Regions from separate parts of the Lelliottia sp. GFLA7 genome, predicted to be linked through region 2. Evidence: predicted binding sites of a transcription regulator. Region 2 holds the regulator's gene; each other region holds the start of a gene.
What was found. Region 2 encodes PhoB, which activates phosphate uptake and scavenging genes when phosphate is short. Its sites were predicted from a motif close to CTGTCATAAAACTGNCNNAT; they were not measured.
Positions count from the first base shown of each region.

Region 1: the regulator PhoB is predicted to act here: its motif matches at 4,307-4,326, upstream of glpT (glycerol-3-phosphate transporter).
Region 3: the regulator PhoB is predicted to act here: its motif matches at 3,621-3,640, upstream of kdgR (DNA-binding transcriptional regulator KdgR).

Region 1 is NZ_JBWLAQ010000002.1:722,014-729,530, forward strand. It holds gene nrdA (class 1a ribonucleoside-diphosphate reductase subunit alpha) at 1-1,384, shown strand, start outside; gene nrdB (class Ia ribonucleoside-diphosphate reductase subunit beta) at 1,436-2,566, shown strand; gene yfaE (class I ribonucleotide reductase maintenance protein YfaE) at 2,566-2,820, shown strand; gene glpT (glycerol-3-phosphate transporter) at 2,844-4,196, opposite strand; gene glpA (anaerobic glycerol-3-phosphate dehydrogenase subunit A) at 4,449-6,077, shown strand; gene glpB (glycerol-3-phosphate dehydrogenase subunit GlpB) at 6,067-7,326, shown strand; gene glpC (anaerobic glycerol-3-phosphate dehydrogenase subunit GlpC) at 7,323-7,517, shown strand, end outside.
Region 2 is NZ_JBWLAQ010000001.1:1,105,520-1,113,036, reverse strand. It holds gene sbcC (exonuclease subunit SbcC) at 1-2,794, opposite strand, end outside; gene sbcD (exonuclease subunit SbcD) at 2,791-3,996, opposite strand; gene phoB (phosphate response regulator transcription factor PhoB) at 4,301-4,990, shown strand; gene phoR (phosphate regulon sensor histidine kinase PhoR) at 5,012-6,307, shown strand; gene brnQ (branched-chain amino acid transporter carrier protein BrnQ) at 6,717-7,517, shown strand, end outside.
Region 3 is NZ_JBWLAQ010000006.1:109,986-117,502, forward strand. It holds gene ftsI (peptidoglycan glycosyltransferase FtsI) at 1-310, opposite strand, end outside; gene cspE (transcription antiterminator/RNA stability regulator CspE) at 531-740, opposite strand; partial or broken gene AC07RN_RS16425 (DUF2627 domain-containing protein) at 753-897, opposite strand; gene AC07RN_RS16430 (YebO family protein) at 1,745-2,035, opposite strand; gene mgrB (PhoP/PhoQ regulatory lipoprotein MgrB) at 2,108-2,251, opposite strand; gene AC07RN_RS16440 (YobH family protein) at 2,412-2,651, shown strand; gene kdgR (DNA-binding transcriptional regulator KdgR) at 2,725-3,516, opposite strand; gene AC07RN_RS16450 (MFS transporter) at 3,695-5,068, shown strand; gene htpX (protease HtpX) at 5,125-6,006, opposite strand; gene prc (carboxy terminal-processing peptidase) at 6,200-7,517, opposite strand, start outside.

The sequences.
Region 1 (7,517 bases), on a different contig from region 2:
AGCGACGCTGTTCTACCCAATGTGGCACCTGGAAGTCGAAAGCCTGCTAGTGCTGAAAAACAACCGTGGCGTTGAAGGCAACCGCGTTCGTCATATGGACTACGGCGTGCAGATCAACAAACTGATGTACACCCGCCTGCTGAAAGGTCAGGACATCACCCTGTTCAGCCCATCCGACGTGCCGGGTCTGTACGATGCGTTCTTCGCCGATCAGGATGAATTCGAGCGTCTTTATACGCAATATGAGCAAGATGACAGCATCCGTAAGCAGCGCGTGAAAGCCGTCGACCTGTTCTCTCTGATGATGCAGGAACGTGCTTCTACAGGCCGTATCTATATCCAGAACGTTGACCACTGCAACACCCACAGCCCGTTCGATCCGGCTATTGCGCCAGTGCGCCAGTCTAACCTGTGCCTGGAAATCGCTCTGCCGACCAAACCGCTGTACGACGTAAACGACGAAAACGGCGAAATCGCGCTGTGTACGCTGTCCGCATTCAACCTGGGCGCGATCAAGAGCCTGGCTGAGCTGGAAGAGCTGGCGGTGCTGGCGGTTCGTGCGCTGGACGCCCTGCTGGATTATCAGGATTACCCAATTCCGGCGGCAAAACGCGGCGCAATGGGTCGTCGTACGCTGGGTATTGGCGTGATCAACTTCGCCTACTGGCTGGCGAAAAACGGCAAGCGTTATTCCGATGGCAGCGCGAATAATCTGACGCACCAAACGTTCGAAGCGATTCAGTATTACCTGATGAAAGCGTCTAACGAGCTGGCGAAAGAGCAAGGCGCGTGCCCGTGGTTCAACGAAACCACCTACGCGAAAGGCATTCTGCCGATCGACACCTACAAGAAAGACCTGGATGCGATTGTCAACGAGCCGCTGCATCTGGACTGGGAAACGCTGCGTGAGTCCATCAAGACCCACGGCCTGCGCAACTCCACGCTGTCTGCGCTGATGCCGTCAGAGACCTCTTCGCAGATCTCCAACGCCACCAACGGTATTGAGCCGCCGCGCGGTCACGTCAGCATCAAAGCGTCGAAAGACGGCGTGCTGCGTCAGGTTGTGCCGGATTACGAACTGCTGAAAGACAGCTACGAGCTGCTGTGGGAAATGCCGAATAATGACGGTTACCTGCAGCTGGTGGGCATCATGCAGAAGTTTATCGACCAGTCGATCTCTGCTAACACCAACTACGATCCGACGCGCTTCCCGTCAGGAAAAGTGCCGATGCAGCAGTTGCTGAAAGACCTGCTGACCGCCTATAAATTTGGCGTAAAAACTCTGTACTATCACAACACCCGTGACGGTGCGGAAGATGCGCAGGACGATATGGCGCCTTCTATTCAGGACGATGGCTGCGAAAGCGGCGCATGTAAGATCTAATGAAGGGCGGGGATATCCCCGCCTTTATTTCGTAAGACAGGACATCTATTCATGGCATATACCACCTTTTCACAGACGAAAAACGACCAGCTCAAAGAGCCGATGTTTTTTGGTCAGCCGGTCAACGTGGCACGCTACGATCAGCAAAAATATGACATTTTCGAAAAGCTGATCGAAAAGCAACTCTCCTTCTTCTGGCGTCCGGAAGAAGTAGACGTTTCTCGCGATCGTATCGATTTCCAGGCGTTGCCGGATCATGAAAAGCACATTTTCCTCAGCAACCTGAAGTACCAGACGCTGCTGGACTCCATTCAAGGCCGTAGCCCAAACGTGGCGCTGCTGCCGCTGATCTCGATTCCTGAACTGGAAACGTGGGTGGAAACCTGGGCGTTTTCCGAGACGATCCACTCGCGTTCTTACACCCATATCATCCGTAACATCGTTAACGATCCGGCGGTGGTGTTTGACGATATCGTCACCAACGAGCAGATCCAGAAACGCGCGGAAGGCATTTCCCACTATTACGATGAGCTGATCGAAATGACCAGCTACTGGCATCTGCTGGGTGAAGGCACGCATTCCGTTAACGGCAAAACCGTCACCGTGAATCTGCGCGCACTGAAAAAACAGCTGTACCTGTGCCTGATGAGCGTCAACGCGCTGGAAGCGATCCGCTTCTACGTCAGCTTTGCCTGCTCGTTTGCGTTTGCCGAGCGCAAACTGATGGAAGGTAACGCCAAAATCATTCGTCTAATCGCCCGTGACGAAGCGCTGCATCTGACCGGCACTCAGCACATGCTGAATCTGTTGCGCAGCGGCGTGGACGACCCGGAAATGGCAGAGATCGCCGAAGAGTGCAAACAGGAATGCTATGACTTGTTCGTGCTGGCCGCCCTGCAGGAAAAAGAGTGGGCAGAATACCTGTTCCGCGACGGCTCCATGATCGGCCTGAACAAAGATATTCTGTGCCAGTACATTGAGTACATCACCAACATCCGCATGCAGGCTGTAGGGCTTGAGCTGCCGTTCAAAACGCGCTCTAACCCGATTCCGTGGATCAACACCTGGCTGGTGTCCGATAACGTGCAGGTTGCGCCGCAGGAAGTGGAAGTGAGTTCTTATCTGGTCGGTCAGATTGATTCCGAAGTGAACACTGACGATCTGAGCAGCTTCGAGCTCTGATGAGCCGCGTAACGTTAAGCCTTTCCGGTACACAAGTGTTATGCCGGGAAGAACACCCTTCCCTGCTGGTGGCATTAGAGTCGCATCAGGTTGAAGTTGAGTACCAATGTCGTGCGGGTTATTGCGGATCATGCCGCTGTCGTTTAGTGGCAGGACAAGTGGACTGGCTAACGGAACCGCTGGCGTTTATCAACGAAGGGGAAATTTTGCCCTGCTGTTGCCGGGCAAAAGGCGATATCGAAATCGAAATGTAATGCCCGCTTTCGCGGGCATTTTTTTAGCCTCGTTTCTGCATCATTTCCGCATGATGACGTTTTTCGCCAATCATGACGACGATCAGCAACAATACCGCCATAATGCTGCCGCCAATCATCACCATAAAGCCGCCATCCCAGCCGAAGAAGTCGACCGTGTAACCCACGATGGCGCTCGCTGCAACCGAACCACCGAGATAACCGAACAGTCCGGTAAAGCCCGCGGCAGTCCCTGCGGCTTTTTTCGGCGCAAGTTCCAGCGCGTGCAGACCAATCAGCATCACCGGACCGTAAATCAGGAAGCCGATCACAATCATGCAGGCCATGTCCACGCCCGGATTTCCCGGAGGATTTAGCCAGTACACGATTGTGGCGATGGTCACCAGCGTCATAAAGAACACGCCCGTTGCACCACGGTTACCTCTGAACACTTTGTCCGACATCCAGCCGCAAATTAGCGTCCCTGGAATACCGGCGTATTCATACAGGAAATAGGCCCACGACGACTTATCCAGTGCGAAATGCTTCACTTCTTTCAGATAGGTCGGCGACCAGTCGAGGATGCCGTAACGCAGCAGATAAACAAACACGTTGGCGATAGCGATGTACCACAACAGTTTGTTGGGCAGGACGTACTTCATGAAGATCTGTTTTGCCGTCAGCTCTTCTTCATGCTGCTCGTTATAATCGTCCGGGTAGTCGTTTTTATACTCTTCAATCGGCGGAAGGCCGCACGATTGCGGGGTATCACGCATCAGAGCAAAAGCAATGATCGCAATAACGATAGCCCCAAAAGCAGGCATGTACAGCGCCGCTTTCCAGTCGTTAAACCACGCCATCCCCAGCAGGAACAGCAGCGGAGGAATACCACCCCCGACGTTATGCGCGCAGTTCCACACTGACACAATTCCGCCGCGTTCTTTCTGCGACCACCAGTGCACCATGGTACGCCCGCACGGCGGCCACCCCATTCCCTGGAACCAACCGCACAGGAACAGCAGAACAAACATGATGGCAATACTGGACGTTGCCCACGGCACAAAGCCCATAAACAACATCACCGCGGACGCGAGAATCAAACCCGCGGGCAAGAAGACGCGCGGGTTCGAGCGATCCGAAACGGACCCCATAATGAATTTGGAAAATCCATAGGCAATCGAAATGCCCGATAGCGCGAAACCTAAATCACCGCGTGAAAATCCTTGTTCAACCAGATACGGCATCGCCAGCGCAAAGTTCTTACGCACCAGATAGTAAGCGGCGTAGCCGAAGAAAATACCGAGGAAAATCTGCCAACGCAGGCGACGGTACAGCGGGTCGACTTCTGCCTCTGACACGCGCGCCTGATGCGGCGCAGGTTTGAAGATACTGAGCATTAGAGCCTCCGTGGCCATGTCATAAATTTTCGAGGTCGTGTGGCCCCCCGATTCCAGAGGCCGCGATGTTAAAAAATCACAGCGATTGTTACTGTGAATCAACGCACAGATTGTTACAGAAATATGACAACATGAGCAAATAAGCGCATGAGATCACGCTTTAGTTTCGTATTGCGCTCGATTATGTTCGAAATCAAACAAACTACACTATTAATGTGGCTGAATAGTAAAAAACGAACATGAGGGAAGATAATGACACTCCGCGATCCTCGTTATAGCGATGTGATTATCATCGGCGGCGGCGCAACAGGTGCTGGTATCGCACGAGACTGCGCCCTGCGCGGGCTAAAGGTTACGCTACTGGAACGTCATGATATCGCCACCGGTGCGACCGGGCGAAACCATGGCTTACTGCACAGCGGGGCGCGCTACGCGGTGACCGACAACGAGTCCGCCCGCGAGTGCATCGCAGAAAACCAAATTCTCAAACGCATCGCCCGTCACTGCATTGAGCCTACCGACGGCCTGTTTATTACCCTGCCCGAAGACGATCTCGCGTTTCAGCAGACCTTCGTCCATGCCTGCACCGAAGCGGGTATTCGCGCCGAAATGCTCGATCCTGCGCTCGCCAGACGTCTTGAACCTTCGGTGAATCCCGCGCTCATTGGCGCAGTGAAAGTGCCCGATGGAACCGTCGATCCGTTCCGCCTGACCGCCGCCAACATGCTTGACGCGCGCGAGCATGGCGCAATCGTTCTGACGGCGCATGAAGTCACCGGTCTTATCCGCGAGGGTGATACCGTGCGGGGTGTGCGCGTCTATGACACGCTTTACGGCGAACATAGCGAGCTGTATGCCGACGTGGTGGTCAACGCCGCCGGAATTTGGGGTCAGCTCATCGCAGAATATGCCGACCTCTCCATCCGCATGTTCCCGGCCAAAGGCTCGCTGCTGATCCTCGATCACCGCATCAACAGTCACGTCATTAACCGCTGCCGCAAGCCGTCCGACGCAGACATTCTGGTGCCTGGCGATACCATTTCGCTGATTGGTACCACATCCATGCACATCGACTATAACGATATCGACTGCAACCGCGTCACTGCCGAAGAGGTGGATACCCTGCTGCGTGAAGGCGAAAAACTGGCTCCGATCATGGCGCAAACGCGCATTCTTCGCGCGTATGCCGGCGTACGTCCGCTGGTAGCCAGCGATGATGACCCCACCGGGCGCAACGTCAGCCGTGGGATTGTCCTGATGGATCACGCCAAACGCGACGGAATGGAAGGTTTTATTACCATCACCGGCGGCAAATTGATGACTTATCGATTGATGGCCGAGTGGGCGACAGACGCCGTGTGCCAGAAGCTGGGCAACACGCAGCCCTGCTCCACGGCGCAACGCCCTCTGCCAGGCTCGCAGGAATCCAGCGAAAAAACGCTGCAAAAAATTATCTCGCTCCCCGCACCACTGCGCGGTTCGGCCCTCTACCGGCATGGCGATCGCACGCCAGCCTGGCTCGGCCAGAGCCGTCTCAGCCGCAGCCTGGTGTGCGAATGCGAAGCCGTAACGGCGGGCGAAGTGCAATATGCGGTTGAAAATCTGACGGTCAATAATCTGCTCGATTTACGTCGCCGGACTCGAGTCGGCATGGGGACCTGTCAGGGAGAACTGTGCGCGTGTCGCGCTGCCGGGCTTTTGCAGCGCTTCAACGTCACCACATCAGCACAATCGCTCGCGCAGTTGAGCGAGTTTCTCAACGAACGCTGGAAAGGCGTGCAGCCTGTCGCCTGGGGCGATGCGCTGCGCGAAAGCGAATTCACCCGCTGGGTATACCAGGGATTATGCGGACTGGAAAAGGAGCAGCACGATGAAGTTTGATACGGTGATTATCGGCGGCGGTCTGGCAGGGATCCTGTGCGGGCTTAAGCTTACGCAGCGCGGTCTGCGATGTGCGATTGTCAGTCGTGGCCAAAGCGCTCTGCATTTTTCTTCCGGATCGCTGGATTTGCTGGGCGCGCTTCCTGACAGCTCCGCGGTAGACACACCGTTAATGGCATTGCAAAACCCGGATGCATTGCCCGCAGAGCATCCCTACCGGCTAGTGGGCACGGACAACATCGCGCGTCTTGCCGATGAGACTGAAACGTTGCTCGCCACGTGCGGGCCGCGACTGCGCGGCCATGCGCGTCAAAATCATCAGCGCGTCACCCCGCTCGGCATGCTGCGTCCGGCGTGGCTCAGCCCTGAAGAGGTTCCCGTCGCCCCGATTCAATCGCAGCGCGTATGTGTGGTCGGTATTAGCGGTTTTCTGGATTTTCAGGCACATCTTGCCGCCGCATCGCTGCGTAATCAGGGCATCAGCGCCGATACCGCAGAAATAGAGTTGCCGGAACTGGACGTGCTGCGCGATAACGCCAGCGAGTTTCGCGCGGTGAATATCGCCCGTTTTCTTGATAACGATGACAAATGGCCGCTGCTGTTCGACGCCTTACAGCCGCTCAGCCAGGATTGTGATGCGCTGTACATGCCGGCCTGTTTTGGTTTGGCGGATAATCGCCTCTGGCGTTGGCTGTCAGACCGGCTAGCGTGCGCACTCTATTTATTGCCGACCCTTCCGCCTTCGGTGCCGGGCATACGCCTGCACAATCAACTCCAGCGCCAGTTTATTGCCCAGGGCGGCGTCTGGATGGCCGGAGATGAAGTCAAAAAAGTGACGCTCGACAACGGCGTCGTGAGTGCCCTTTGGACGCGAAATCATGGCGATATCCCGCTACGTCCGCGGTTTGTGGTGCTGGCGAGCGGCAGTTTTTTCAGCAACGGCCTTATCAGCACACGCGAAGGAATACGCGAAGCCGTGCTGGGTCTGGATGTGCGGCAAAATACCTCCCGAGCGGACTGGTATCAAAGCGATTTCTTCGCTCCGCAGCCGTGGCAGCAGTTTGGCGTCATCACAGACAACACCCTACGGCCGCAGCTTTCCGGCTCGCCCGTCGATAATCTTTACGCTATCGGTTCCGTGCTGGGCGGTTTTGATCCCATCGCACTGGGCTGCGGTGGCGGCGTGTGCGCTATCACCGCCCTGTATGCCGCAGAACAGATTTGCCAGCGTGCAGGAGGCGAGCAATGAACGACACCCGTTTTGAAAGCTGCATTAAGTGCACCGTGTGTACCACGGTTTGCCCGGTCAGCAGCGTGAATCCGCATTATCCTGGCCCGAAACAGGCGGGACCAGATGGCGAGCGCCTGCGTCTGAAAGATGGCGCTTTGTACGATGAGGCGCTGAAATACTGTATCAACTGCAAACGTTGCGAAGTCGCG
Region 2 (7,517 bases):
CCACTTCCAGCTCCAGCGCGTCGCTCGCTTTGCGTTGCAGAAGATAGCGGCCATGCAAGCGATTCAACTGCTGATTCGCCAGCCATACCAGATTGTCGAGCGTCAACCCCTGAGCGAATTTACGGAAACGATCGCCCGTACTGGAGCCGATCAGCGCGTTCAGATATCCCCAATCATCCGCAAGGCGTGCCGCCTCGTCAATCTGCTGGATAAGCGCCTGCTGATGCTGCCGGTTCTCGCCATCCTGCCTGAGCTGCTGGCTGATCTCACCCTGACGGGTGCTATTTTCACGCAGACGTTGCGCCAGTTGCTGGAGTTCAAGCTGCAGTGTCGGCACATCCGACTGCAATCCTTCCGGCCGCTGCGCCAGATGCTCGCTCAGCAATTGATTTGCCTGACGCACCAGCGCTGTCGCTTGCTGAATCCGGTTTTCCAGCGTTTGCTTTAACGTTTCCAGACGCTGCATCGTGTCGGCATCAAGCAAAGCGCGCAGGAACGCATCGCAGTCGGGGAATGCGCTTCCCGCAAGCGCAGCGGCAAATTGCGCCTGCGCTTGCTGCATGCGCTCGGTTTCCAGGCTTTCCTGCTGCTGCAATGTTGCAAGTTGGCTTTGCAGCGAGACGCATTCATTGTGGATCTCGCGCCAGTTATCCGGAATAACGGATTCCGCGTCTTCTGTGTCCGTCGCGGGCAGCGTATCCAACAGCGGCGTTAGGGCGTTGATACGTTCCTGAAGGGCGGTGAGCTGATTCTGCTGCGCCTGCCAGTGCGACGATTCGCTTTCGCGCTCGGTGAGCCAGAGCGTTTCAGCACCCTCATCGGGGACCTTCAACGCCAGCGCATTCAGCGCGTTTTCCAGCGTCAGGCGTGTTGTAGCAATCTGCTGCTGGAGTTGCCGCTCCTGGTGTTCCTGTTCATTCAACTGGCTTTGTAAGGCCAGGCGCTGACTAAGTTGATACAGCTGGCGCTCGTACTGCTCCTGTTCGTTCAGCCACGGAGCAATATCATCCTGAATATTCAAAGTAACGTTCAGGGTTGCACACAGTTCGCGCCACGCGCTCGTGAGCGTTTGCGCTTCCTGGGCGAGCGTCTGCGCCTCTTCGGTGTCGCGCTGAATCTGACCGGTCAGGGCATTGACTTGCCCCAACACCAGCAGCCCCTCCTCTTTTAGCGCTGCGACCTCTTTTTCCATCGCATCACGGCGGCGCTGGTTTTCTGTTATTTCCAACGCCTGGTATTGCTTCACCGCAGGATGCTCAGTTGAACCGCAGAGCAAGCAGGGTTTTCCCGCTTCAAGTCGGGCTCGATAACTCTCGAGATCTTTAATCTCAGCTTCTCGCTCGCATAAGGCTTTAACATCCAGAAAATGCTGGTGTTTCTCTTTATACTGCTGTCGACGCAGGGCCAACGTCTCGTTCAGTTTTATCTGCTCCGCCTGCGCCTTTTGCACGCTTTCCGCGTTTTGAACGATGCGTTTTTGCAGCGGTTGATAACGGGCATGAAGGGTGGTCAGCTGCTGGCGAGATGCACGCGACGCCGTTTGCTGGTCCATCGCCGCAGCGACTTCATCAGCGGTCAGCGTCAGGGCGATCTCTGGCGCGTTCGCCAGTTTTTGCCGCAGCTCGGTGATGCGCCCGGTCAGCGTCGCTATCTGGCTTTTGTCGCGATTAAGCTGAGCAAAATGCGCCCGCCAGCCTGCGATTTCCTGCCCCCACAGGCGGAAACGGTCATGCCCGGTTAGCCACTGTGTCAGTGCCGAACGCTCGGTTTGCAACCGGTCGCGGGTGCGCAGCGCACCGTTGCGAATGCGCGCGCGCAGTGCTGTCCGAGACAGTAAGCGAGTATTCACTTCCTGAGTCTGCTGTTGGGTTTGTGTGAGACGCGTCGTCTGTTCCTGCTGACGTTCCCAGAGTGGGCGCAGCACTGCGGCGGGCTGGGCGTGAAGCAATTTATCCAGGTCTGGTGCGGCGTCGGTGAGCGCCTGTTGCGCCTCCTGTTGCGAGGTTAACGCGCGCTGCTGTTCACGCTGGAGTTCCTCATGACGGGTCAACCAGTGAAAATCGCGCTGGTGATTCTGTTGCTGTACCAGCAGCATTTTCTCTTCGTCAGTAAGTGCCTGCAAACTCTGGGTGAGCTGCTGTTGCTGCTCTTCGCTCAGTAAAATCACACCAGCCGCTTGCGCTTCGCGCTTTTCGAGCTCCGTGCGTGCGGCTTTGTGTTGTTCAAAGACCCTTGCGGAAATCTGACCGTAAATCTCGGTTCCGGTAAGTTCTTCCAGCAGCTCGGCGCGTTCGCCAGGTTTGGCATTGAGGAAGGCGGCAAATTGCCCCTGCGACAACAGCATAGAGCGCGTGAAACGATCGTAATCCAGACCGGTCAGCGTGGCCGTTTGCTCAATTTTGTCTGTGGCTTTGTCAGACAGAATTTTACCGTCTTCGCAGCGCGCCAGCTCCACGCGCGGTGCCTGTAAATTCCCGTCAGGCTGATTACGCGCGCGGCTTTGGCTCCAGAAAGCGCGATAAGCGGTGCCCTTGACCTCAAATTCCACCTCTGCCAGACATTCAGCGGTGTCGCGCGTCATGAGATCATTTTGTGATTGTGTGACTTTATTCAGACGCGGCGTCTGGTGATACAGCGCGAGGCAGATGGCGTCGAGCAGGGTGGTTTTGCCTGCGCCGGTCGCGCCGGTAATTGCGAAAAGACCGTTACTGGCGAACGGCTCGGCGGTGAAATCAATTTTCCATTCGCTCTTCAGGGAGTTGATGTTTTTCAAACGCAGGCTGAGAATTTTCATGCGTTTTCTTCCTCATCATTGAGCGCATGCAGCGTATGGGTGAACAGCTCGTTCAGTCTGGCGCGCTGCGCGTCGTCAATCTCTTCCTGCGCCAGTCGGCGTTCAAAAACCTCTTCGACTTTCAGCTCGCTGAGCGTTTCGCGTTGCGCACTGAGCAGAATTTTCTCGCGCTGTTCTCGACTGCGGCGCACCAGTAAAACCTCAACCGGCAGCGTTTCCGTGAGTGCCTGGATTTTGCGCTGCATATCATGCAGATAGTCGTCTGTCGTGATTTCGATATCCAGCCAGACGGGCGGGATTTGCTCCACGTCGCGCCACTGCTCAAGCTGTGCGGTAATGGCCGCCAGATCGCCTTTTAGCACCGCCAGCGGCTGCGTCACCGGCACTTCCAGCGTGTCTACCGCGCTGAGTTTCCCGTCGATAAAACTGACCAGATGCACGCTTTTGGGTTTGCCCGTTTCGTCAAAGCTGAGCGAAATGGGCGATCCGCAGTAGCGAATATGTTCGCTGCCACCAATCTTCTGCGCCCTGTGGATATGGCCGAGTGCGATGTAATCGGCGGGTGGGAAATTCTGCGCCGGGAACGCATCCAGCGTACCGATATAAATTTCGCGTACCGCGTCACTTTTACTGGCGCCGACGGTGGTTAAATGGCCGGTGGCGATAACGGGCAGCGCCGCTTCACCGCGCAAGGCGCAGGCGTCGAAAAATTGCTGCTGATAGTAGTCGGTAATGGCCTGCAGCAGGTGCTTTTGCTTTTCGCCGCCGGTCAGACCGGCCTGACTTTGAACGATGTCACGTGGACGCAAAAAGGGAATCGGGCAGATAACGGCGCCCGGCGTGCCGTCGCGTTTTTTGATGATTTGCGGTGCGTGCCCGGCGTTTGCCACTACAGTGGTATTCAGAAAGGCCAGAATATCGCGTGACTCATTCAGCGTTGCCACCGAGTCGTGATTGCCCGCGACGATGACCAGATGACAGCCCGTTTTCTGTAAATTGACCACGAAGCGGTTATAGATTTCGCGCGCATAGCTGGGCGGCGATCCGGTGTCAAAAATATCACCGGCGACAATGATTGCGTCAACCTGGTGCGTCAGCGCTGTTTCCAGCAGCCAGTTCAGGAACGCTTCGTGTTCGGCCGCGCGGCTTTTGCTGTAAAAATTTTGACCCAGATGCCAGTCCGAGGTGTGAAGTATGCGCATAACAGATCCGTGGCAAAAAAAGGTGAAAGGGATTATACACTTGATCCTTCAGGCTGCCTCTGTGTTGGCTGCATCAGCTCAATCCTGATGATTACAGGTGTCAGCATGGGGCTGTGAGATGTGCCGACATGCGGCAACTTCGCGGCTTTTATGGCGATAAATGTCGAGGGAAGGGGAAATAACAGCTGTAATAAAACAATAGTTTGCTATTCATAGAGGCAATGTTTTTCATAAATCTGTCATAAATCTGACGCATAATGACGCCGCATTACAAACTTTTAACCTCAATAAGACAGGGTAAAGTATGGCGAGACGTATTCTGGTCGTAGAAGATGAAGCTCCAATTCGTGAAATGGTGTGCTTCGTGCTCGAACAAAACGGTTTTCAGCCGATAGAAGCTGAAGATTATGACAGCGCGGTGAATCAGCTGAACGAACCCTGGCCTGATTTGATTCTGCTTGACTGGATGTTGCCTGGCGGCTCTGGACTGCAATTTATCAAACACATCAAACGTGAAGCGATGACCCGCGATATTCCTGTCGTTATGCTCACGGCGCGCGGTGAAGAAGAAGATCGCGTGCGCGGGCTGGAAACGGGTGCAGATGATTATATCACCAAGCCGTTTTCACCGAAGGAGCTGGTGGCACGTATTAAAGCGGTGATGCGCCGGATTTCACCCATGGCGGTGGAAGAGGTGATTGAGATGCAGGGGCTGAGTCTGGATCCTACGTCGCATCGCGTGATGACGGGTGAAAATCCGCTCGACATGGGACCGACCGAATTTAAGCTGTTGCACTTCTTTATGACGCATCCGGAACGCGTTTACAGTCGTGAGCAGTTGCTGAATAACGTTTGGGGAACAAACGTGTATGTTGAGGACAGAACGGTTGATGTGCATATTCGCCGCTTGCGAAAAGCGCTGGAACACAGCGGCCACGATCGCATGGTGCAAACGGTGCGCGGTACGGGTTATCGTTTTTCGACCCGTTTCTGAACACTGACAGGAGTGTGACGCGTGCTGGAACGTCTGTCATGGAAAAGGCTCGTTTTTGAACTGATCTTATGCTGTCTCCCGGCCTTCATTTTGGGGGCTATTTTTGGCTATCTGCCGTGGTTTTTACTGGCGGCAGTGACCGGCCTGTTGATCTGGCATTTCTGGAATTTACTGCGTCTGTCGTGGTGGCTGTGGGTGGATCGCAGCATGACGCCGCCGCCGGGGAGCGGAAGCTGGGAGCCGTTGCTTTACGGCTTACACCAGATGCAGATGCGTAATAAAAAGCGTCGTCGCGAGCTGGGAAGCCTGATCAAGCGCTTTCGTAGCGGCGCAGAATCACTGCCGGATGCGGTGATCCTCACCACCGAAGAAGGGACGATTTTCTGGTGTAATGGTCTTGCACAACAGCTGCTTGGACTCCGCTGGCCAGACGATAACGGCCAGAATATCCTGAACCTTCTGCGTTACCCCGAATTCACGCTGTATCTGAAAAAACGTGAATTTACTCGCCCGCACAATCTGGTGCTGAATAATGGCCGTCACCTTGAGATTCGCATCATGCCTTACAGCGACAAGCAGTGGTTGATGGTGGCGCGTGATGTGACCCAAATGCACCAGCTTGAAGGGGCTCGTCGTAATTTCTTTGCCAACGTCAGCCACGAGCTGCGCACGCCGTTGACCGTGCTTCAGGGGTATCTGGAGATGATGCAGGAGCAAACGCTGGAAGGCGCGCCGCGAGAGAAAGCACTACATACGATGCGCGAGCAAACGCATCGCATGGAAGGACTGGTCAAGCAACTCCTGACGCTGTCGAAAATTGAAGCCGCCCCGACCCTGGCACTGAATGAAACTATTGATGTTCCGATGATGCTGCGCGTGGTGGAGCGGGAAGCGCAAACGTTGAGCCATAAAAAGCATCAGCTGACGTTTGAGGTTGATAGCGCGCTGAAAGTTCTCGGCAGTGAAGAGCAACTGCGCAGTGCGATATCGAATCTGGTCTATAACGCCGTAAATCACACGCCGGAAGGCACCCACATTGTAGTGCGCTGGCAGCATGTGCCGACGGGGGCCGAATTTAGCGTCGAAGACAACGGACCGGGCATTGGGCCGGAGCACATTCCGCGTCTGACTGAGCGTTTCTATCGCGTCGATAAAGCACGCTCACGACAAACGGGCGGCAGTGGGCTGGGCCTGGCGATTGTGAAGCATGCATTGAATCATCACGATAGCCGACTTGATATTCAGAGTACGCCGGGTAAAGGAACGCGATTCAGTTTTGTCATCCCGGAACGATTAATTGCCAAAAAAAGTGCCTGACAGCAGGTGTGTCAGCCTTCCTTTCCACAGGCCAGCGTTTGCTGGCCTGTTTGCTTTGCAGTCAAGCGAAACGCGGATGAATTTTATACGGCTGATGCTTTTTTGTTCGCATGATTAGCCATGAGTTTTTCTTATACTTAGCGGATTGTGCTGGTCTGTTTTCCCATGCTGGCATATTGTTCTGGTTTTAAGATCCCTCCTTGCCTTTAAACGTTATAAGCGTTTAAATTGCGCCCCATATACTGTCAGACCGACTGTATTTGCGCGGTAAACCGAAAAACTATTCTTCGCTGCGCCAGGACGGGAGCATATCCCGCTGAAATTGAGTTAATTTTCCGCCGTATCGTCCCGAGAGGGATGGCGAAAATCTCAACGTTTTCAACACCACATCCACAGGCAGTAAGGTTCTATGACCCATCATTTAAAATCGCGTGACATCATCGCGCTGGGCTTTATGACTTTTGCGCTGTTCGTCGGCGCAGGTAATATCATTTTTCCTCCCATGGTTGGCTTGCAGGCGGGTGAACACGTCTGGATGGCGGCGTTTGGCTTCCTGATTACGGCTGTGGGTTTGCCGGTGCTTACCGTTGTCGCACTCGCGAAAGTGGGCGGCGGCGTGGATAGCCTCAGCGCACCGATTGGCAAAGTGGCCGGTGTGTTACTGGCAGTCGTGTGCTATCTGGCCATCGGGCCGCTGTTTGCAACGCCGCGTACCGCGACGGTCTCCTTTGAAGTCGGTATCGCGCCGTTGACCGGTGACGGTCCGCTGCCGCTGCTGATTTACAGCGTGGTGTACTTCGCGATTGTCATTCTGGTTTCGCTCTATCCCGGTAAATTGCTGGATACCGTCGGCAATTTCCTTGCTCCGCTGAAAATTCTGGCGCTGATTGTGCTGGCGGTTGCCGCGGTGATTTGGCCTGCGGGTCCGATCAGCGATGCCATGGACGCTTATAAGAATGCGGCGTTCTCGAACGGTTTCGTTAACGGCTATCTGACGATGGATACGCTGGGTGCTATGGCGTTCGGTATTGTTATCGTCAACGCAGCACGTTCTCGCGGCGTGACCGAAGCGCGACTGTTAACGCGGTATACCGTCTGGGCTGGCCTGATGGCCGGTGCGGGTCTGGCACTGTTGTATCTGGCGCTGTTCCGCCTGGGTTCCGATAGCGCATCTCTGGTCGATCAGAGCGCAAACGGTGCCGCCATTCTG
Region 3 (7,517 bases), on a different contig from region 2:
GCCAGCGTTCGTCAAAGCCCACGCCGCCCTTAGCCAACACGGTTTTAGGATCGGCCCACACCGCCCTGACCGGTACACTGACCGCTAACGGTCGGCCATCACGGTCGGTAATCATCCCGCGTGGTGCGTCAATCGACACTTCACGTAATGAGCGCATGTCTTCCTGTTTGACCAGGTTGTCAGGCTTAATAATTTGTAGCCATGCAACGCGTCCCAGAAGAAACGCAAGGCTCACAAAAATGGCAAGGCAAAGCAATGCAAAACGTGCCGGGGTAAAATTACCGGCAGAACTAGAGGGTTTCGTTTTCACCCTGGCTCCAGGTCAATGAAACAACGCCCTGATTTAACGGTAAAAAACGAATCAGCATGGAGAAAACAATGATTCTAATCTCGCAGCTTTGCAACAAACTGCTAACCAGACAGTAAAGGGTTACATTTTGAAAAATAGTGCATAAAAAAGCCCCGCAAAATGCGAGGCTTGATGTCAGAGTATGAGGCGCCGTAGCGCTTCTGAATCAGCAGTGATTCGATCAGATAGCGGTTACGTTAACAGCAGCCGGACCTTTCTGGCCGTCCTGAATTTCGAACTCAACGTTCTGGCCTTCAGCCAGAGTTTTGAAGCCGTTACCCTGGATTGCAGAGAAGTGTACGAACACATCTTTGCTGCCATCAGCAGGAGTAATGAAACCAAAACCTTTAGACTCGTTGAACCACTTAACTTGACCTTTAATCTTTGCCATTTGCAAAATTCCTTAGATTGTTTTCTTAGCCCGCAGGCATTGACCTAGATAAAACTGAGACATTACTGCTTGAGGCACTAATATAAGGTTCGGCAGAGAAGCGGTATTCAACGACAACGTGTTTACTCAGAACTTCTTTACTGAAAATGCCACACATAAACAGAACTGTACCTCGTTTGACCCAAACCGTGTTATCACATACAACGTTAATCATGGCAAGCCATTTTTAAACATGACAAGATCCGCCGCACAAACTCTGATGCCGCCTTGCTAAATTTTGAGCAACTCAACGTTATCATTATATCACTCTGAATAAGACACTCAGTATCGCCATCCAATTCATAGCCACTGTAATTTAAGGATTTTTTAGCGTTTTCCCTATACTTAAGGTGTGACAGAAAGCCGATAATGTTTATTAGGTTCACTGTTACAGTTAGAACAATTTGTGAAAAGTTATGCTCAAATCAACTCAGCGATAAAATGTTTACATTGAAATAACAATGCTTATTCGCGCCGCAGTTCTCGCATAATGAATACGCATGGGAAAAAGTGGCTTTGCACCAAAATAATGAACTTTTTGTGACTTTGCTTCATAACAAGGCAAGCAAAACGTTTCGATAAAAATAAAACTATAGAGGTACGTGAAAAATACAGAATATATAGTTACGGCATGGCATGACGTCAAAAGCGCAAATAGTAACCAATTTTTTATATTCTAAAATGTTTATTCATTACCGCTAAACTCTTTTGCGCTTCATGAAGCCTGCCGTAGGAATTCTCGTACGTCTCATCAGCTACAGTAGCATCGGAGAAGTAACTCCTGTCCCTGCGCCCATGGAACAGCTGAAAGCGTAATAGAGGGATTTGAACCATCCTGGTGCAGAAGTGGGAAAGGTTTGAGTAATGCACAGGCGGCTGGCATCGAAAGTATTTGTTTGAAATCGTTGGATAGGCATTAAGGGAGGGGTCATAACGGGATACAGCCGCCTCCCTAATTTTGCAGATTAACGCTCAGCAACCAGACGGATAAAATCATCCTCGTCTTCTTCGGCCACGGCTTCAGGGGCTTTTGCCACCGGTTTTTCTTCAGGCTCATTGGCTTCGCACAAACGGCGAAGCAACGCATTTTGGCGTTTCTGCTGATCAAGCAGCGCTTCCAGAAGCTCGATCTGCTCATTGGTACGTGAGCTGGTGCGATTCACAAAGAACCACAAAACCAGACCAATGACCATAATGATTGCAGAGATCGCCAGTGAGGCTACGTTCAGTAGCCCCGAATTTTGTAACTCACCCATTCTACCACCTCAATAAAAACATCTATTTTAACACTGACGCAGAGGAAGGTAACGATCTATAGAAAAAGTGTTCTACCAAGGGATGAATTGATTGATCGCGCAAATGCCACTAAAGAACTGTACATCCTGATCGCACATCACATTGATTGTCTGCGTCCATAGAATGACACAGGCAATCAGGACTATAATCAGAATTACCCAGCGTATTTTTTTCACTCCACACTCCGTTTTTTGACCTGATGTGTCCAGGTTATCACGGCTACCTTAAACAAGGACTAACTCTACGTTCATCAAATTTTTTTAAGAATTATGCACTTGTTTTATATAGCGAAACTATTAGGCTGAATACTATTATTAGTAAAAAAAAGAGGCAGCAATGCGGTTAATCATTCGGACAATTGTTGTCCTTGCCATTGTTTGGATCGGCTTATTATTATCAGGCTATGGCGTACTGGTGGGAAGCAAAGAGAACGCCGCCGGCTTGGGTATTCAGTGTAAGTACCTCACCGCCAGAGGCACCAGCACTGCGCAATATTTACACACTGACAGCGGTGTGATTGGTTTGTCTAACTGCCCGATTCTGCGCAAAAGCCAGGTGGTGGTGGATAACGGTTAATTAAGCACCGCTTAATAGCCCTTACAACAAATAAAAACGCCGCAGTGATGCGGCGTTTCATATGATTCACACGCTAGAATGGATAGTCGTTATAACCCATCTGTTCAGAAATTTTACGCGCAGCAGTATGCAGCATTTCAACATACTCGTGCAGACGCTCTTCCGAGAATCGAAGCGTCGGGAAAGAAATACTTAACCCTGCGATGACTACACCAAAACGGTCAAATACCGGGACGCCAATGCAGCGCAGCCCCTCTTCCTGTTCCTGATTATCTTCGCCATAACCCTGTTCACGCACTTTATCAAGCACTGTCAGGAGTTCTTCTGTGCTGGTGATGGTGCGCTCGGTGCTACGTTTGTACTCGACATCCTGGAGGATTTCTTTAACTTCCTCACGGTCACGCCACGCCAGCAGTACCTTACCAATAGCAGTACTGTAAAGCGGGTTACGACGACCAATGCGCGAATACATGCGCAGGTTATACATAGAATCTATTTTATGGATATAAACTATGCTGTCTTCATCGAGAGCCCCAAGGTGAACGGTTTCTTTCGTCAAACGAGAAAGTTCGCGCATCTGGATATCAGCACTGCGAATAAGATCGACATTTTGTAGTGCGCGAGCGCCCAGCTCAAAGAGCTTCAGCGTCAGAGAATATTTCTCAGACTCGCCTTCCTGAGCAACATAACCCAGGGATTTCATGGTTTGCAGAAAGCGATAAACAGTGCTTTTTGACATCATCACACGTTGCGACAACTCTGTAATACCAATTTCGCGCTCTTCACCCAGCGCCTGTAAGATGCCAAACACCTTCAGCACGGAAGAAACAGAATCTGGCTGCTTGTCCAAATCTGCGATTGCCATTTATCACCTCATTGCGAGTGTTTTATAAAAATCAGAACCGGTTTTTATTATAAATTCGCCTTTGCCTTGCTGCAATCGTTCTGCGTTTACTTCGTTACAAATCTGCGACATAAAACCGAAATATCGGTGCTAAAATAGTGACACTAACAAATATTACATCCTGAGCGTTTCATTTCCTATGGAAAAAATTCCCTCTGACGGCTTGCCGTTGCCGCAACGTTATGGCGCGATTGCCACCATTATTATTGGTATTTCGATGGCCGTTCTTGATGGCGCAATTGCCAACGTTGCGCTGCCGACGATTGCTAGCGATCTTCACGCATCACCCGCGAGTTCAATCTGGATCGTTAATGCCTACCAAATAGCCATTGTTATTTCTTTGCTGTCTTTCTCTTTCCTGGGCGATATGTTCGGTTATCGCCGCATTTATCAGTGCGGGCTCGCCGTCTTCACCCTGACGTCTCTCTTTTGCGCACTATCAGATTCGTTGCATACGCTGACTATTGCGCGTATTGCGCAGGGGTTTGGTGGCGCTGCGTTAATGAGCGTCAACACGGCGCTGATAAGGCTTATCTATCCCCAGCGGCAGCTAGGCCGTGGGATGGGAATCAACTCCTTCATTGTGGCGGTTTCATCTGCTGCAGGTCCAACTGTTGCTGCAGCCATACTCTCCGTGGCGTCGTGGCAATGGCTGTTCTTGATTAACGTGCCGCTGGGTATTGTCGCCCTGCTCTTTGCACTGCGTTATCTCCCGGCAAACGGAGCAAAAAGCGCGATGCCACGCTTTGACCTCCCCAGCGCCGTGATGAACGCGCTGACGTTCGGCCTACTCATCACTGCGCTTAGCGGTTTTGCGCAGGGGCAATCCCTTAGGCTTATCGCCGCAGAAATTATCGCCATGCTGATCGTTGGGTTCTTTTTCGTTCGCCGTCAGCTGGCATTGCCGGTGCCTCTGCTGCCCGTAGACCTGTTACGTATTCCGCTTTTTTCGCTGTCGATCGGGACATCCATTTGCTCGTTCTGCGCGCAGATGCTGGCGCTTGTATCGCTCCCCTTCTTTTTGCAAAACATCGTGGGGCGTACAGAGGTCGAAACGGGGCTTCTACTTACGCCGTGGCCGCTCGCTACCATGGTTATGGCACCGCTCGCAGGCTATCTGATTGAACGCGTGCATGCAGGATTGTTGGGGGCATTGGGTCTGGTGGTGATGGCAACAGGTCTTTTCGCTCTCGCGATGTTACCCGCCTCGCCGACGGATGCAGATATTATCTGGAGAATGATCCTTTGCGGCGCCGGATTCGGTTTATTCCAGTCACCCAATAATCACACGATTATGTCCGCGGCCCCGCGCCATCGTAGCGGAGGTGCCAGTGGAATGCTCGGTACCGCGCGTTTGTTAGGGCAAAGCATCGGCGCAGCGCTGGTCGCACTCATGTTCAACCTGGCCGGACAAAGTGGGACTCATATCGCGCTGTTTACCGCTGGGACATTGGCAACGATTGCCGCTATTATCAGCGGTCTGCGCGTGATTCAACCTCGCACAGAGGCATAAAAAAGCCGGGAGATATTTTCGCATCTCCCGGCCTGCTTTGTTATCTAAAACAAATTTTATTTGATGTACTGCCCACGGCGCAGCGCTTCGATGCGTTTATCCAGCGGCGGGTGAGTCATAAACATTTCACTCAGCGATTTTGATTTACCGTTGATGCAAAATGCCATCATGCTGGTCGCTTCCTGCGGCTCGTAGCTGGTTTTTAAACGCTGCAACGCTGCAATCATTTTCTCCCGACCTACAAGCTTTGCGGATCCTGCATCAGCATGGAATTCGCGGTGACGCGAGAACCACATCGTAATGATGCTCGCGAGAATACCGAAGACCAGTTCCAGCACCATCGCAACGGCGAAATAAATCAACGGGTTGCCGTTGTTCCCTTCACCTTCATCACGATTACCGCCCATAAATCCGGCAGCAATTTGCGCCAGAATACGGGAGATGAAAATAACAAACGTGTTCACTACCCCCTGAATCAGGGTCATGGTAACCATATCACCATTGGCGATGTGGCTGATTTCATGCGCAATAACCGCTTCGGCCTCGTCACGACTCATGTTTTGCAAAAGCCCGGTGCTCACGGCGACCAGCGATGCATCGCGGCGTGCGCCGGTGGCAAACGCGTTAATGTCTGGAGCGTGATAAATCGCCACCTGTGGCATTTTGATACCGGCCTGGCGCGACTGTTGAGCAACCGTGTTCATCAGCCAATGTTCCATGTCATTGCGCGGTTGTTCGATAACCTCACCACCCACCGATTTCAGCGCCATCCATTTCGACATCAACAACGAAATGAAAGAGCCACCAAAACCAAACAGCAGCGCCATAATCAACAGACCCTGAACGCTGCTCGACTGAATTCCCGTCAGGCTTAGCACAAGCCCGAAGACCACCATAACCGCCAGGTTGGTGAGCAGGAAGAGCGCGATTCGCATCATAATTTTCTTTTAACCTCTGTTTAACAAAACGCACTATGCGATTACCCACATCGTATGGGTATTGTGGCTATTTTCAAGGATTCGAGCGGTGTAAGTTACCAGAAAGACACAACTTTACATTGTTTATTGGCTTACTGACGGGAGGTTGCAGAACTAAAAAAAACAGGCACAATTTCATGTGCCTGTCGGGTCTTTATTTGACTTGAGCGGGCTGAACCGCAGGTTTGTCTTTTTCCTGCTTCGCCAGGTCGAGCGCGATGTGCACCGTCTCGTCCAGGTACGGATCTGGCTCCTGATAATCCTTCGGCAGATCGTCCAGTTTTTTCAGCAGCGGTTTGCCTTCGCGTTTGAAACGGTCATTGATGCGTGCCAGACGCGTTGCATCGTCTTCCGTATTCTCTTTCTCACGCTGAGCATAATTAAGAGACACAATATTCCGTTTTTCTTTCAGAGCATTGAAACGCGCAATGTCCTTCATGATGTACTGGAATTCCGGATCTTTTGCGATACGGTCATTGTGCGCTTTCAGCAACTCAGGACCAAACTGGGTCATGTCGCCAGATTTCACGAAGGTGGCAGCATTGATGCTGTCCCACGGCAACGCGTTATCTTCAAACTTCTCGCCCGTTTCAGTCTCTTCCGTCCCTGTCGGCATCATAATATCCGGCGTAACGCCTTTACGCTGTGTACTTCCGCCATTCACGCGATAGAACTTCTGAATGGTGTACTGTACTGAACCGAGTGCCGGCCATTCTGGGCGCAGCATTTGGTCGTAAATGCGATTCAGGGAGCGGTATTGTTGTACCGTACCTTTACCGAAAGTCGGTTCGCCGACAATCAACGCGCGACCATAATCCTGCATCGCAGCGGCAAAGATTTCAGATGCGGACGCGCTGAAGCGGTCAACCAGCACCACCAGCGGGCCTTTGTAATACACGACACCGTCGGTATCAGCATCTTCACGTACTTTGCCATTGTTATCACGCACCTGAACAACAGGCCCAGACGGGATAAACAGGCCAGAAAGTGAAACGGCTTCTGTCAGCGCTCCACCTCCGTTGGTCCGAAGGTCGATGATCACGCTACTGACGTTCTGCTTTTCAAGCTTCTGCAGCTGCACTTTCACATCGTCTGTAAGACCGACGTAGAAACCAGGAATATCAAGAACGCCGACTTTTTCTTTGCCAACGGTTTTCACCGACATTTTCACCGCGCGGTCTTCAAGACGAATACGTTCGCGAGTCAATGTGACAATTTTGGTCTTCGTACCTTTACCAGCAGGCAGGATCTCAAGGCGGACCTTGCTTCCTTTCGGACCTTTGATGAGCGCAACCACATCATCAAGGCGCCAGCCGATCACATCGACCATGCCCTGACCCGTCTGGCCAACACCAACAATTCGGTCACCCACGCCAATGGATTTGCTCTTCGCCGCTGGACCGCCGGCAACCATGGAGTTGATTACCGTGTAATCTTCGTCCATTTGCAGCACGGCACCAATACCTTCCAGA